Regions from separate parts of the Dehalobacter restrictus DSM 9455 genome, predicted to be linked through region 4. Evidence: riboswitches for the same ligand, from Rfam matches in the RefSeq annotation. Region 4 holds a riboswitch; each other region holds the start of a gene.
The links. Region 4 has a riboswitch for cobalamin ahead of DEHRE_RS13840 (energy-coupling factor ABC transporter permease). Riboswitches for the same ligand answer to the same signal wherever they lie in the genome.

Region 1 (3,067 bases), 1.3 Mb from region 4:
CCAGCTTATACACGCCTGACTAACCCATCCTAGCGGTTCGAAAGCTACCGCATTTCCGGATAAACGAACGGGCAAACTCCGGATTCCCCCAGAGATGAAGGTGGGGATAGCCGGCAACGAGGTTCTCATCGGCATGGATGCAGTCCCACGTTTTGCTGCCGGATGAATTTACTGCCGTAAAATTGCTGCCGTTGGCCGTCGAATCAGAGTAATGAAATTCATGCGCATTGATCTTGCCGCCTTTGTCGCACAGCAAGTTGTCCTTTTGCGCCGTCAGTGTAATATAACCGAAACGGTTCAGTTTATCCGTCAGTACAGCATCCCCTTCTAAATATCCTGCCATTGGATAAGGTTTGCCGTCCTTGTCAGCAATACGTTCCAATAAATACATGAACCCGCCGCACTCAGCTATACAGGGAGTATTATTGGAGAGAACATGCCTGATGCTTGCCAGCATCGATGTATTCCTGGCCAGCTGTCCGGTATATAATTCCGGATAACCGCCGCCGAGAATCAGTCCGTCACATTCCGGTACAGCTTGATCATCAAGCGGACTAAAATACTGCAGTTCCGCTCCCAATGTTTCCAAAAGGTCGAGGCTGTCCTGGTAATAAAAACAAAAGGCTTTATCTCTGGCTACGGCGATTTTGACAGCAGAGATTTTCTCGATCGCGGCCTCATGATAGTCTATTTCCGCGGCCCTGCCTGCAATACGCAGCAGCTGTTTCAGATCGATGGATTCTCTGGCCTGTATGGCCAGTAATTTCATTTTTTGCTGCAGGTCTTCCACTTCCGATGCTGTAATTAATCCAAGATGCCTGCTTTCCAGCGCGCATTCTTTGAGCTTCGGAAAGTAACCGACCACCTGGATATCCGTCTCTTTTTCGATCATTTCCTTATACTGCGGGTATAGGGAAGGTGTAAGATTATTCAGAATAACGCCCTTGATCCCGTTGTCCGGTCTAAAATGGCAGAATCCTTGGATCAAGGCTGCAATTGAGATTGCTGAACCGGCACAATTGGCAATAAGGATAACAGGCGTTTGCGTTACTGCAGCCAAATGGTAAGAACTTGCCACGGTACTGCCAATGCCTAGCCCGTCATAATAACCCATTACTCCTTCTAAAACAGCGATTTGCGACTGTTCGGAATTCTTGACCAGCAAATACCGGCATACCTCTTCCGATAGCATAAACAAATCCAGATTCCGTGATTTTGTCCCAATGACTTCGGTATGAAACATCGGATCAATATAGTCCGGCCCACATTTAAACGCAGCAGGATTAACTCCTTGCTCCAGAAGGGCTTGTAATACCGCACAAGTAATTGTGGTCTTGCCGCTGCTGCTGCCTGCAGCCGCAAACATAATACGTGGAATAACTGCTTTCATGACTTGTTCTCCATTTCTATTGAAGCTATCAAAGCTGAGATGGCCCGTAGACATCGCCGCTCCTTGCCATCCTTGGCATCGCGGCATTCGTCCATCCATGAACATCAAAAAACCTCTCTAACCGGCGGTTGGAAGAGGTTTTACTTACACAATCTGCAAACAGTCTAAAACACTTCTGCACGATTCGTATGCTACACCTTTCATCCTCCGTGAAAACAGTGCAAAATGGCTCAGGCAGGTCTTCCGACTCGGTTTCAAAGCAAATTCAGCCTTCCCATTGTAAACAGTGGCAACTTTGAATCTGCTCCACCTTACGGCGGCGGGACCGTACAGGCATTTCACCTGTTTCCCTATTATTGCAAAATTATGCAACCTAAGCGATTACATTATACCAGAAGACATACAGTGTGTCCACCCATAATCTGCGGATAACCCTCTCCCTACCTGATATTTTCTCAGATGCTGCCTTGCTCTTCTGCCCCCCTTTTGATACGCTATGAAAAAGGAACAGCAATTCACGGAGGTACCTCTTCATGTCTTATTCTCTTCCAACCGATATCATTTCAGCCAGAAACCTGACCAAACGATTCGGAGATTTCACTGCCGTTAATGCAATCTCTTTTACTGTCCGGCAGGGAGAGTGTTTTGGACTTCTTGGTCCAAACGGCGCCGGCAAAACGTCCCTGGCCAGAATGGTCTTTGGCTTGTCACCCAGAACTGAGGGCCGCCTGACTGTTTTTAATCAGGATATTTCGGATCATTCCCGGGAAATTAAAGCACGTCTCGGTGTTGTTGCCCAGGAAGACAACCTTGACCCGGAACTGACGGTTCTGGAAAACCTGCTGGTCTACGCCTCCTATTACCGTCTGCCGCGTAGTATAGCCAGGGAACGGGCTTTTGAAATCCTGGACTTTATGGATCTTCGAAGTAAAGCCAATGCGGTCGTCGACGAGCTGTCCGGCGGCATGAAACGACGTCTGACAATTGGACGAGCGCTGATCAACCGTCCGGAGCTATTGATTCTCGATGAGCCAACCACCGGGCTTGATCCGTACGCCCGCCATATGGTCTGGCAGCGTCTGCGGCAGTTAAAAGAAAGCGGTACGACCGTGCTGCTGACAACGCACTATCTTGAAGAAGCCAGTCATCTCTGCGACCGACTGATCATCATCAATCAGGGCAAAATCCTCGAGCAAGGTGTACCGGAAGATCTTATTGATAAGCATGTCGGGCAATATGCGCTGGAACTCGGGGTAAGTCCGGATATGCAAAATAAGCTCCTGCACTGGAGCTCTGAGTGGCTGAAATCTTTTCAACAAATTGGTGATGATCTGGTCCTCTATTCTGATAACGGACCAGCCATGGCTGACGACCTGAATCAAAGAATTGCCGGTGAACACCTTCCTGTCAGCTATCAGCGCCTGAGACCGACGAATCTTGAAGATGTTTTTCTGAAACTGACCGGCGAAACGCTTCATGGTGTCCGTGGCGGGTTTGAGAAATCATATGAAGAGCGCTGATGATATGGAGGATAAGAGGATGAAAATAGTTAAACCTGATCTTAATCCAATACTGACTTTCAAGGTATTTCTGCGGAATCTGAAAGTTTTCGGCAAAACCTGGAAAGCCAATTTGATGTTTAATTTTCTGGAGCCGCTGCTTTATCTCTGGGCCATG
Region 2 (3,067 bases), 310 kb from region 4:
GCTTCACCGCTAAGCCGATCAGTTCACCCAGCTTGCTGTGTTTGCCCGCATAGGTCAGTTTTAAATCGGATTGGCTGTTGGCAATGATAATCGTACCGTCTGTTCCTGAACCTGTCGCTAACCCCCGGGAGTAATTGCTTCCCGCCATCAGCTCCTGCAAGGCGGCCGTTTTGGCCTCCGTGCAGGTTACCAAAGCGCGGGTCAACGTACCTGGGAGTAAATCCGCATCGATATTCAGGATAATATTGATGGTTCCTTCCTTTGTCATGACGGTTTTGCCCTGAGCTTCATGGTAAGATGCCGGGTCTCCGACCCTCCCGCCGTTGACTTCCACTCCTCCGGTGACAATGGCGGTCACCGTGAGATTATCATAAGAAACCGTTTTGATCGAAACATTATCCATCGACGCGGCGGTGGAAATGCCCGTCACCGTTTCCGGATCGAGGCCGATCTCTGCGGCAAGCAGCTTCAGGTCGTTCAGGTAGGAATCTGTCCTAAGCGAGCAGGTCATCCCTTCTCCCGGATTGGAATCGTGGTTGAAGGCCGCTTTGAGCTTTTCGCTGTATCCTCCGTTTAGAACGGAGGTGCTTAGCACCTTGCGGTCCTCTTGGAACGGAATGATGATGCTCTTTTGATACCTGTGGACTTCATCCCCAGTCGATAAAGTATGAATTTTCATTTTTTCCTCCGCTGTACATGTTATGATTGCACCGCTCAAACAAGTCTTGCAGTCAAAACAAGGTTGGTTTGACACGCTTTTGTTCCATGTTCTATTTTCCCGGCAGCTGTTGGAACATGACAAGTTTCCATTCCGGGTAAAGTCCTTCATGGAAGAGCGAGGCCATATCTTTCACGCCTTCAATCGTTTTGTTAATCGACATGTAGTACCAAGGAGCGAAGCAATACACTTTTCCGTTCTTGACAGCTTTAAAATCTTTTAATAACGGTTCGGCCTTTAGCAGGCTCTCGACGGAGGGCATATAGGCAACCATTGAGGAATAAATAAATACGTCCGCATCCTTGCCTTTCTCATAGAATTCTTCCATGGAAATTTGGGAACTGCCGGTTTTATCCGGGTTAACATTCGCAAATACATAATCTCCCCCGGCTTCCTTTATTTGTTTTGCCACATAGGATCCGCCGTCGGTAATATACACCTTGCCATCGTAGACCATGCCATAGACAACTTTTGGACTCGGCTTATCTTTAACGGCAGCTGTGATTTCCTGCAGCATCGCCGCTTTCTCTTCAATAAAGCCGGCGGCTTTCTGGTCCTTGTTGTAGAACGCGCCTAAAAATTTCAGCCATTCCAGACGTCCCATATCCGTAGGTTCCGTATAATCATTGACGACCACGCAGGGGATATGAAGTTCCTTCATTTTGGCGAGCGTTTTCTGCAGTCCGTAATCTCCGGTATAGACAAAGACCATATCGGGGTTCAGTGCTTGGATCTTTTCAAAATCCGGATCTGCCATGCCCCCTGTGCCGACATATTGAATCGTTCCATTCTCCATGCGCGTTTTCACTTCATCAACATACCATTCTGCTGTATCTGTAGTGACGGCGGCAATACTGTCCCAGTCCTTGTCTGAGAATATTGCCTGAAGCAAGCCTACCTGTGTGGTCGAACAGTAAACTACCTTTTTCAGCGGTGTATTGATAACCGTCGCCCCTGCGGCCTCCGGTATTTTAGGTGTCTTCACTCCTTCCGGCACCAGCAGGAACTGATTGTTTTCCGCATCCGTCAACAGCTTGATATTGTTGCCATAATCAGCAATCTTAAATGCGTTTGTATAACTTAAACTGACCTCTTTGCCGGTTAAGGGCTTATTGCTTTCCTGGCTTCCGGCGGAACAGCCTGCCACTATCAGCGAACAAATCATAATCAGTATGACGACAATAAAAAAATTCTTTTGATACTTAATCATGAAAATTCCTCCATCTTTATCCTTTAACAAAAACACCTCTCAACTTCACGTCAAGAGGTGTCAACAATATATTTAGTAAAATATATGATGTTTAACATACAGCACCTCCTCTGTCTTTCGCAGAGTTGAAGTAAACTACTCAGGCAGGTCTTCTGACTCCGGATCATCAATGTTTCACGCCTTCCCGGAATAAACCAGTGGCATTCATGAAACATTTCCCCATTACAGCGGCGGGACCGTGCAGGATTTGCACCTGCTTCCCTTTTCAACCAAAATCCTCGGACTTTGGTACCTGAGCTTTGTCAGTATTCAGTTAGTTAGAACATGTAATGACTTTTTATTTCAGTATTTTCATCAAGTGTCCGATGCGCGGAAGCCTCAAATGGACATTCCGAATTCATCAAAGCAATCCCCCTATATACTGCCTTCCCAACAATACGGAACCGATCAAAATCATATTTATCAATACTGCTGGTAAGAAACCCTGCCAAGAGAAAGGAGCCAGTTCTTCCAATACTTCAATATCCCCGTCATATCCCCTGGCTTCCATCGCCGTAAAAATCTCATCCGAGCGTTTGTAGGCCCGGATAAAAAGAGTTGATGCCAGAGCCCCCAACGAATGATACCCCGCTTTCAGGCTGGAATAACCTAAGCGGGAATTTTGAGCCGTATACATTGTCTCCGCTGTTTCCATCAATACAAAAATAAACCGATAAATTAAACTCATCAATTCCACCAGAATTTTAGGACATTTCAGCTTCCGCAGTACAGATAGGAGGTCAACCATCGGCGTATTCAGGGACAAATAATATAAGCAGGATACCGCTCCTAAGGCCCTGAAGAATAGCTGTGCGGCTGTCTCTATACCGATTTTAGAAAATCCTAAAAATGTACCGAACACCGGCACAGACATAACAAACTGCTGGGGATCATTTGAGATTTGAAAGGCTATCATAAGCACTCCCAAGATTAAGAATGACATCGGCAGGAGCATCAGTTTAAGAAAAAAGCGGAGCGGGATCCCACCCTTCCTGACGGACAACCACGTCATGATCAGTAAAACTACAAGCGAGAGCAGGATGGAATTCCCCCAAAGACAGACACCCAGGGTCAACAAAGCAAAGGCAACTTTTTCCATC
Region 3 (3,067 bases), 1.4 Mb from region 4:
CTAAACGATTTTCCTAAACACGGACTGGAGGATGGGTGAACAATTGTTTGATTTCGAGGGTGTTGCACATCATTTGACAAATCGTATGGTAAAAGGTGAAGAAATGGACGCTGTCCATAAAGCGAAAATAGAATATGGTTTAGCCTTGCTTCTTGGAGTAATAATCGAATTAATTCTAACCGTAGGGGTATCTGCAATATTCGGTACCATTGTGTATACGCTCGTGATAATATTTTCCGCTTTGGCTTTACGGGTATTTACCGGCGGTTCTCATTGTTCCAGCTACCGGCGCTGTCTGGTTTTTTCCATGGCTTTCTTTACCGGGTTGTCATTGGCTGCCAGATGGATCGCATCTCAAATTAACGTATATCCATTGATCGAAGTGATCCTTATCCCTGCAAACATCGGAATTTTTTTTCAGGCGTTTATGCAGACAGCTATCGGCAAGAATTTTGTATTAGCAAGTGACAAGCTGATGCAAAAGATTGGGATCTAATTAAACTATCAAGAGTTTCCGTTATCGATGATTATGCAAAAAAGACATGCACGGATTATTTCGCACATGTCTTTTTCATCTTTCTTTGCAGATTTTAGAAGTCTCCAGTGGTAACTGCAGCTTGTTCAAATGTGGCCATTTCATCAGCGATTTTAAGGGCTGCCTCGACCATCGGGAACATCAGAGCGGCACCTGTGCCTTCTCCAAGTCTCATATGGAAGTCAAGTCTGGGTTTGAGCCCAAGCTGATGAAGAGCTAGATGCTGTCCAAGCTCTTCTGAACTATGAGAAGCAATCATATAGGAAGTGGACAGGGGTGCCAGTTTTGCTGCAGTGATTGCTGCAGCAGATGAAATGATGCCGTCGAGAATAATTGGTACATGCTGATAGGAAGCTTCGAGGATTGCTCCAACGAGCGCAGCAATTTCGAGTCCGCCAATTTTGGCCAGGGTATCGATTGGAGCGTCAGGATTACACTGATTAATTTCGATTGCGCATTTAATCACGGTTTGCTTATTAATCAGGGCATCATCTTTTAAGCCAGTTCCGCGGCCGGTAACATCCTCAACAGAGTGACCGGTAAACACAGAGATCAAGGCAGCGCTCGGCGTTGTATTGCCAATACCGACTTCACCTGTTGCTAACAGATTAACACCAGAGTCAATCGCATTGGCCGCAATTCTTGCACCTGTCAGTATTGCAAGCATGGCCTCTTGACGGGTCATTGCCGGTCCTTTCGCCATATTGTCTGTTCCGTTTTTAACCCGGTAGGCCATAAGCTCAGGAGCGTCCAATGGGGTGGCAATGCCGATGTCCGTACTGATAACATCTGCTCCGGCATTCCGGGCGAGGACATTAATGCCGGCACCGCCATTCAGGTAACTATAGAACATTTGTTTCGTGATTTCCTGAGGTGCAGCACTGACGCCTTCGACGACAACACCATGATCTCCGGCCATAAGAAGGACTGCTTTTTTATTGATTTTTGGATGCGTGGTGCCAAATATGCCTGCGAGCTGTTGTGCAATATCCTCTAAGACACCTAAGCTTCCGAGGGGCTTAATTTTCGCATCTACACGGCTTTGCATGCCTGCCAAGGCTTCCTGATCGAGCGCTTTGATTCCGCCCATCAGTTCTTGCAAGGCAATTTCAAGTTCCTGCCCAGTCGCATTTTTTAAATTTTCCAAACCATGAAATTTTGTAAGACTGCTCATTTAAAAACCTCCAATAAAATATTTAAAAATAAATAAAACCCCGCCACAAATTTTCTTGTGGTCGGGATTTTGCCGTCATCACCGCCGCTTTCCATTACCCAGGAAAGACTTTTACCTCTTAGGCAGGCCTCCTGACTCAGACTCAAACGTCCTGAACGCACCTTCCCAGCATACGCCAGTGGATCAGCGGGGACTCGTCTATACAGTGGTGGGTCCGTATCGGATTATTACCGATTTTCCTATTCTCCCTTAGTGGGGCACCTAAGATTATATAAATATATTTAACTTCTATTAAGATAACGAAAATCATCAATAAAGTCAAGTCTAATTAATTCAAAATACTCACTCAATTTGGCAATTACTGTTAATTAATGGTTATTTTTAATGATATATGGTATAATACGATTTGCTAAATCATCCAAACAGATATGGGAGAAGAAATGTTTAAATATGACTTAACACCAAAAGTTTGCCGCATCTGTGACATGATTGTCGGTGGCCAAGCTGGAGATAATCCGCCTCTGCTTATATCTTCAATGTTTCATAACGGAGACCGTATTCTGGAAAGCCGCCGTGACAGGAAATTTGACCGTGAAAAAGCCCGTTCATACATTCTCAGGCAGGAAGAGCTGTCCGATCAGACAGGGATACCTGCCATAGTAGCTTTGACAGCGGTTTCCGCAGATGAAATGAAGGAATATATTGATTTTTATCTTACAATCAGCAACCGCCCTTTTGCTATAGACATTTGGGGCGAAAAAGCGCGTCTTGACGCGGCAGAATATGCTGCCAGTCTTGGTATTCAGGACAAAATTCTATATAACAGCATTACACCCTGGGATAAAGACAGCATCGGCCAGGCAGCGGCATTAAAAGAATTGAAAATCAAACACGTGGTCCTGCAAGTATTCGATGAAACGAACCAGACTCCTTCCGGCAGGGTACAGGCATGCCGTGAAATGCTGAAAGCCATTGGAGCGAAAGATTTTGCCTCGGTCTTAATCGATACGACAGTAATGAATCTTCCGTCCATTTCTTTTTCATCCCTGGCAGGCAAACAAATCAAAGCGGAAACCGGTTGGCCGGTTGGATCAGCTCCTGCTAATGGGACGTATATGTGGAAAGAAAGTCGGGAGATGTGGGGTGGGGAAGGCTTTTCCGCCATGAATGCTGCAGTGCATGCAGTATCGGCCGTCCTGTGGAGCGATTTCTTATTTTATGGTCCGATCAAAGCGGCTCCAAGCGTACTGCCTGCTGTAGCGGCAGCTTCGATGATAGTTTCAACTTTGGCTTATGACGAAAGCCAGGAGCTGCCGGCTAATCCTACTCATCCGTTGAATAAATATTTTTATGATTTC
Region 4 (3,067 bases):
GGCGATCTGCTGATGCGCGTAACCAATGCCATACGACCCTATGAGAAAAATAAAGGAGAAACGAATGATCTCCTGGCCAAATGGCTGAAGGACCTGAAGCCGACCCTGGCTGCGATGAACCTGCGGGAATATCACCGGAATATCCGCCGGATTATCAAGGACTTTGATCATATTGAAATCTCCAATGTCAAAAAACCAAAGGTTGGAGTGGTTGGCGAGATCCTCGTCAAATTTCATCCATTTGCCAATAACTTTATTGTCGATGTCCTGGAAAAGGAAGGCGCCGAAGCCGTTCTGCCGGACCTGATGGATTTCTTTATGTACTGTGCGTATGGAACGATATTCAGAAGAAAAGAACTCGCTGGCTCACTGAAAAGCGAGCTTATCAGCCGCTATATTATCTGGCGGTTGGAAAACTACCGCCGGGTAATGAAACGCACTCTGGCGAAGAGCAACCGTTTCCATCCTCCCAAATCGATTTATGAGTTGGCCGATATGGCCGGCAAAATCATGCATCTCGGACATCAGACCGGCGAAGGCTGGTTCCTGACCGCGGAAATGCTGGAACTGATAGAAAGCGGAGCAACAAACGTCACCTGTCTGCAGCCGTTTGCCTGCCTGCCAAATCATATCACGGGTAAAGGGATGGTCCGCGAACTTAAACGGCGCTACCCGCTGGCGAATATTGTGCCAATCGATTACGATCCGGGTGCCAGCCAGGTGAATCAGATCAACAGAATTAAACTGATGCTTTCAGTCGCTTTCAAAAATATGGAAAAGGCGGCAGCAGTCAATAATGCCAATACAAACAATAGAAATAAAATGAATAACAACGCCGGGCAAATGCAATCTGCACCCGGCGAGGGAGCGGCAGCTTTGCATAACACTGAAGAAGGTACAGAGCAGTCGTATTCCGAACAGAAGATTATATAACAAAAAACCTCTTCAGTATTGTAGGCTGAAGAAGTTTTGAATATTTATTGAAGTAGATTAGGAATACTAAATGAGTCCGTTATTCTATTTCATCTGCTGTTTGGCATAGGCGATCATTTTTTTGACCATCTGGCCGCCGATCGGGCCTCCTTCCAGACCATTCTGTCTGGCAGTAACATCGCCTTTATAGTGATCGTTATTTTCCCTTACAAAATCAAGATGGCCGATTTCAGCCGCAGCCTCCATTTTTAGATTCTGCAGCAGCTTTTTTTTGCTTTCATTTGTTTTGCTCATTTTTTTTCACCTCCATCAATATTATTAACACTTTTGAAAAAAATCTTCATTGTAAATAATCCAATATCAGAGAGATTTAACCTTCAAGTTTTTGATTGCAAATGTTTGGAGCAAACATAGTGACTGGAGTTGGAGAAAACATGCTGCAGATCAAAGTTCTAGCGGTAGGGAAAATCAAAGAAAAATATTTAAAAGAAGGGCTGAAGGAATACGCCAAGCGTCTTGGCGCGTACATCCGGCTTGAGATGATTGAAGTTGAGGACGAACCATGCCCCGAAAGGGCATCAGCTGCCGACGAAGCAAGAGTAAAACAGAAAGAAGCTGAAAAGGTTCTTAAATTAATTTCACCTCAGGATTATGTGGTTTTGCTGGATCTTCTGGGAAAGGAACTTTCTTCACCCGAACTTGCCGTTTTGTTTGATGAAAAAGGGCTTTCAGGCCAGAGCCGGATCACTTTTGTGATTGGCGGATCTCTTGGTACGGCAGATGAAATCCGAAAACGCGCCGATTACCGGTGGTCGTTCTCGAAGCTTACCTTTCCGCACCAGATGATCAGGCTTATCCTGCTGGAGCAGATTTACCGGGCGTGCAAGATCAGCAAAGGGGAACCCTACCACAAATAGAATTGATGGAGGTAAAGATACTTCAATTAATATGTTCAAGGCTAAAGTAAAAATAATATTGATTCCTTGTCGAAAGAGCGATATAATGAATCAGGATTAAAACTGAATAGGCAGAACAGGTGTTGAATGAAGCTGATAAGCGTACCATTCAATGAATAAGGAAAGTCGGGTAGAAGCCCGCGCGGTCACGCCGCTGTGAAAGTGGAGTTCTTCAGGTATACCACTGGGAAACTGGGAAGGTCTGAAGATCGATGATGCTTAAGCCAGAAGACCTACCTGTTTTAGTGTCTCACCATATACTCTACGAGTGATAGAGAGGGGGATGTTATGTGCAAGACTACCGAGGAAAACTTCCTAGCATATGAGCCTCTCGACGTAAGATGTTGAGAGGTTTTTTGTTTCATATCTTATATAGGAGAGTTTGACGATGATAAATAAAAAGATTTGGATAATGGGTCTCGTACTTATGTTTATGTTCTTGCCCCAGCAGACATATGCCATGCATATCATGGAGGGCTTCCTTCCTGCGGGTTGGTGTATTACCTGGGGTGCTTTGGCAATACCTTTTGTTCTGGCAGGTTTTTTTTCTATCAGAAGAACTGTTGGAGAGCATCCCAAAACATTAATGCTTTTGGCGATGGCAGGCGCCTTTGCTTTTGTTTTGTCTTCCCTGAAGATTCCTTCCGTTACAGGAAGCAGTTCGCATCCTACGGGGGTTGGCTTTGGCGCTATCTTGTTCGGACCAACCGCAATGGCCGTAATTGGCCTGATCATACTGCTGTTTCAGGCTGTTTTACTGGCTCATGGCGGATTGACAACATTGGGAGCAAATACTTTTTCGATGGGCATTGTGGGGCCGCTGGTGGCTTTTGCTACATACAAAATTGTGAAGAAAGCAAATGGACCGCAGTGGCTTGCCGTGTTTCTCGCTGCCGCACTTGGGGATTTATTAACTTACGTCACGACATCGGTGCAGCTTGCACTGGCGTTTCCTGCTGGAACAGGCGGCGCTATGGCATCACTTACCAAGTTTTTAGGTATTTTTGCCTTAACGCAAGTACCATTGGCGATCAGTGAAGGTATTTTGACAGTGCTAATATTTAAGGCGATTTCATCCTATGCCGGGGATGAGCTTAAAGACTTAAAAATACTTTCAAAGGGGGTCTGAAAATGTCTGTAGAAACGATGAAACCGAAGAATAAAAATCGGGTTATCAT

Region 1: it holds a riboswitch for cobalamin, as region 4 does, so the genes downstream of both, DEHRE_RS07810 (cobyrinic acid a,c-diamide synthase CobB) here and DEHRE_RS13840 (energy-coupling factor ABC transporter permease) in region 4, are expected to answer to the same signal.
Region 2: it holds a riboswitch for cobalamin, as region 4 does, so the genes downstream of both, DEHRE_RS01345 (ABC transporter substrate-binding protein) here and DEHRE_RS13840 (energy-coupling factor ABC transporter permease) in region 4, are expected to answer to the same signal.
Region 3: it holds a riboswitch for cobalamin, as region 4 does, so the genes downstream of both, cobT (nicotinate-nucleotide--dimethylbenzimidazole phosphoribosyltransferase) here and DEHRE_RS13840 (energy-coupling factor ABC transporter permease) in region 4, are expected to answer to the same signal.

What each region holds. Positions count from the first base shown of each region.
Region 1 is NZ_CP007033.1:1,624,736-1,627,802, forward strand. It holds gene DEHRE_RS07810 (cobyrinic acid a,c-diamide synthase CobB) at 20-1,390, opposite strand; cobalamin riboswitch at 1,607-1,782, opposite strand; gene DEHRE_RS07815 (ABC transporter ATP-binding protein) at 1,924-2,910, shown strand; gene DEHRE_RS07820 (ABC transporter permease) at 2,930-3,067, shown strand, end outside.
Region 2 is NZ_CP007033.1:265,831-268,897, reverse strand. It holds gene DEHRE_RS01350 (adenosylcobinamide amidohydrolase) at 1-679, opposite strand, end outside; gene DEHRE_RS01345 (ABC transporter substrate-binding protein) at 771-1,928, opposite strand; cobalamin riboswitch at 2,054-2,239, opposite strand; gene cbiQ (cobalt ECF transporter T component CbiQ) at 2,329-3,067, opposite strand, start outside.
Region 3 is NZ_CP007033.1:1,477,899-1,480,965, reverse strand. It holds gene DEHRE_RS07190 (accessory gene regulator B family protein) at 32-496, shown strand; gene cobT (nicotinate-nucleotide--dimethylbenzimidazole phosphoribosyltransferase) at 591-1,709, opposite strand; cobalamin riboswitch at 1,814-1,989, opposite strand; gene DEHRE_RS07180 (tetrahydromethanopterin S-methyltransferase subunit H family protein) at 2,150-3,067, shown strand, end outside.
Region 4 is NZ_CP007033.1:2,901,149-2,904,215, reverse strand. It holds gene DEHRE_RS13855 (2-hydroxyacyl-CoA dehydratase) at 1-933, shown strand, start outside; gene DEHRE_RS13850 (alpha/beta-type small acid-soluble spore protein) at 1,018-1,227, opposite strand; gene rlmH (23S rRNA (pseudouridine(1915)-N(3))-methyltransferase RlmH) at 1,371-1,850, shown strand; cobalamin riboswitch at 1,951-2,144, shown strand; gene DEHRE_RS13840 (energy-coupling factor ABC transporter permease) at 2,278-3,018, shown strand; gene DEHRE_RS13835 (energy-coupling factor ABC transporter substrate-binding protein) at 3,021-3,067, shown strand, end outside.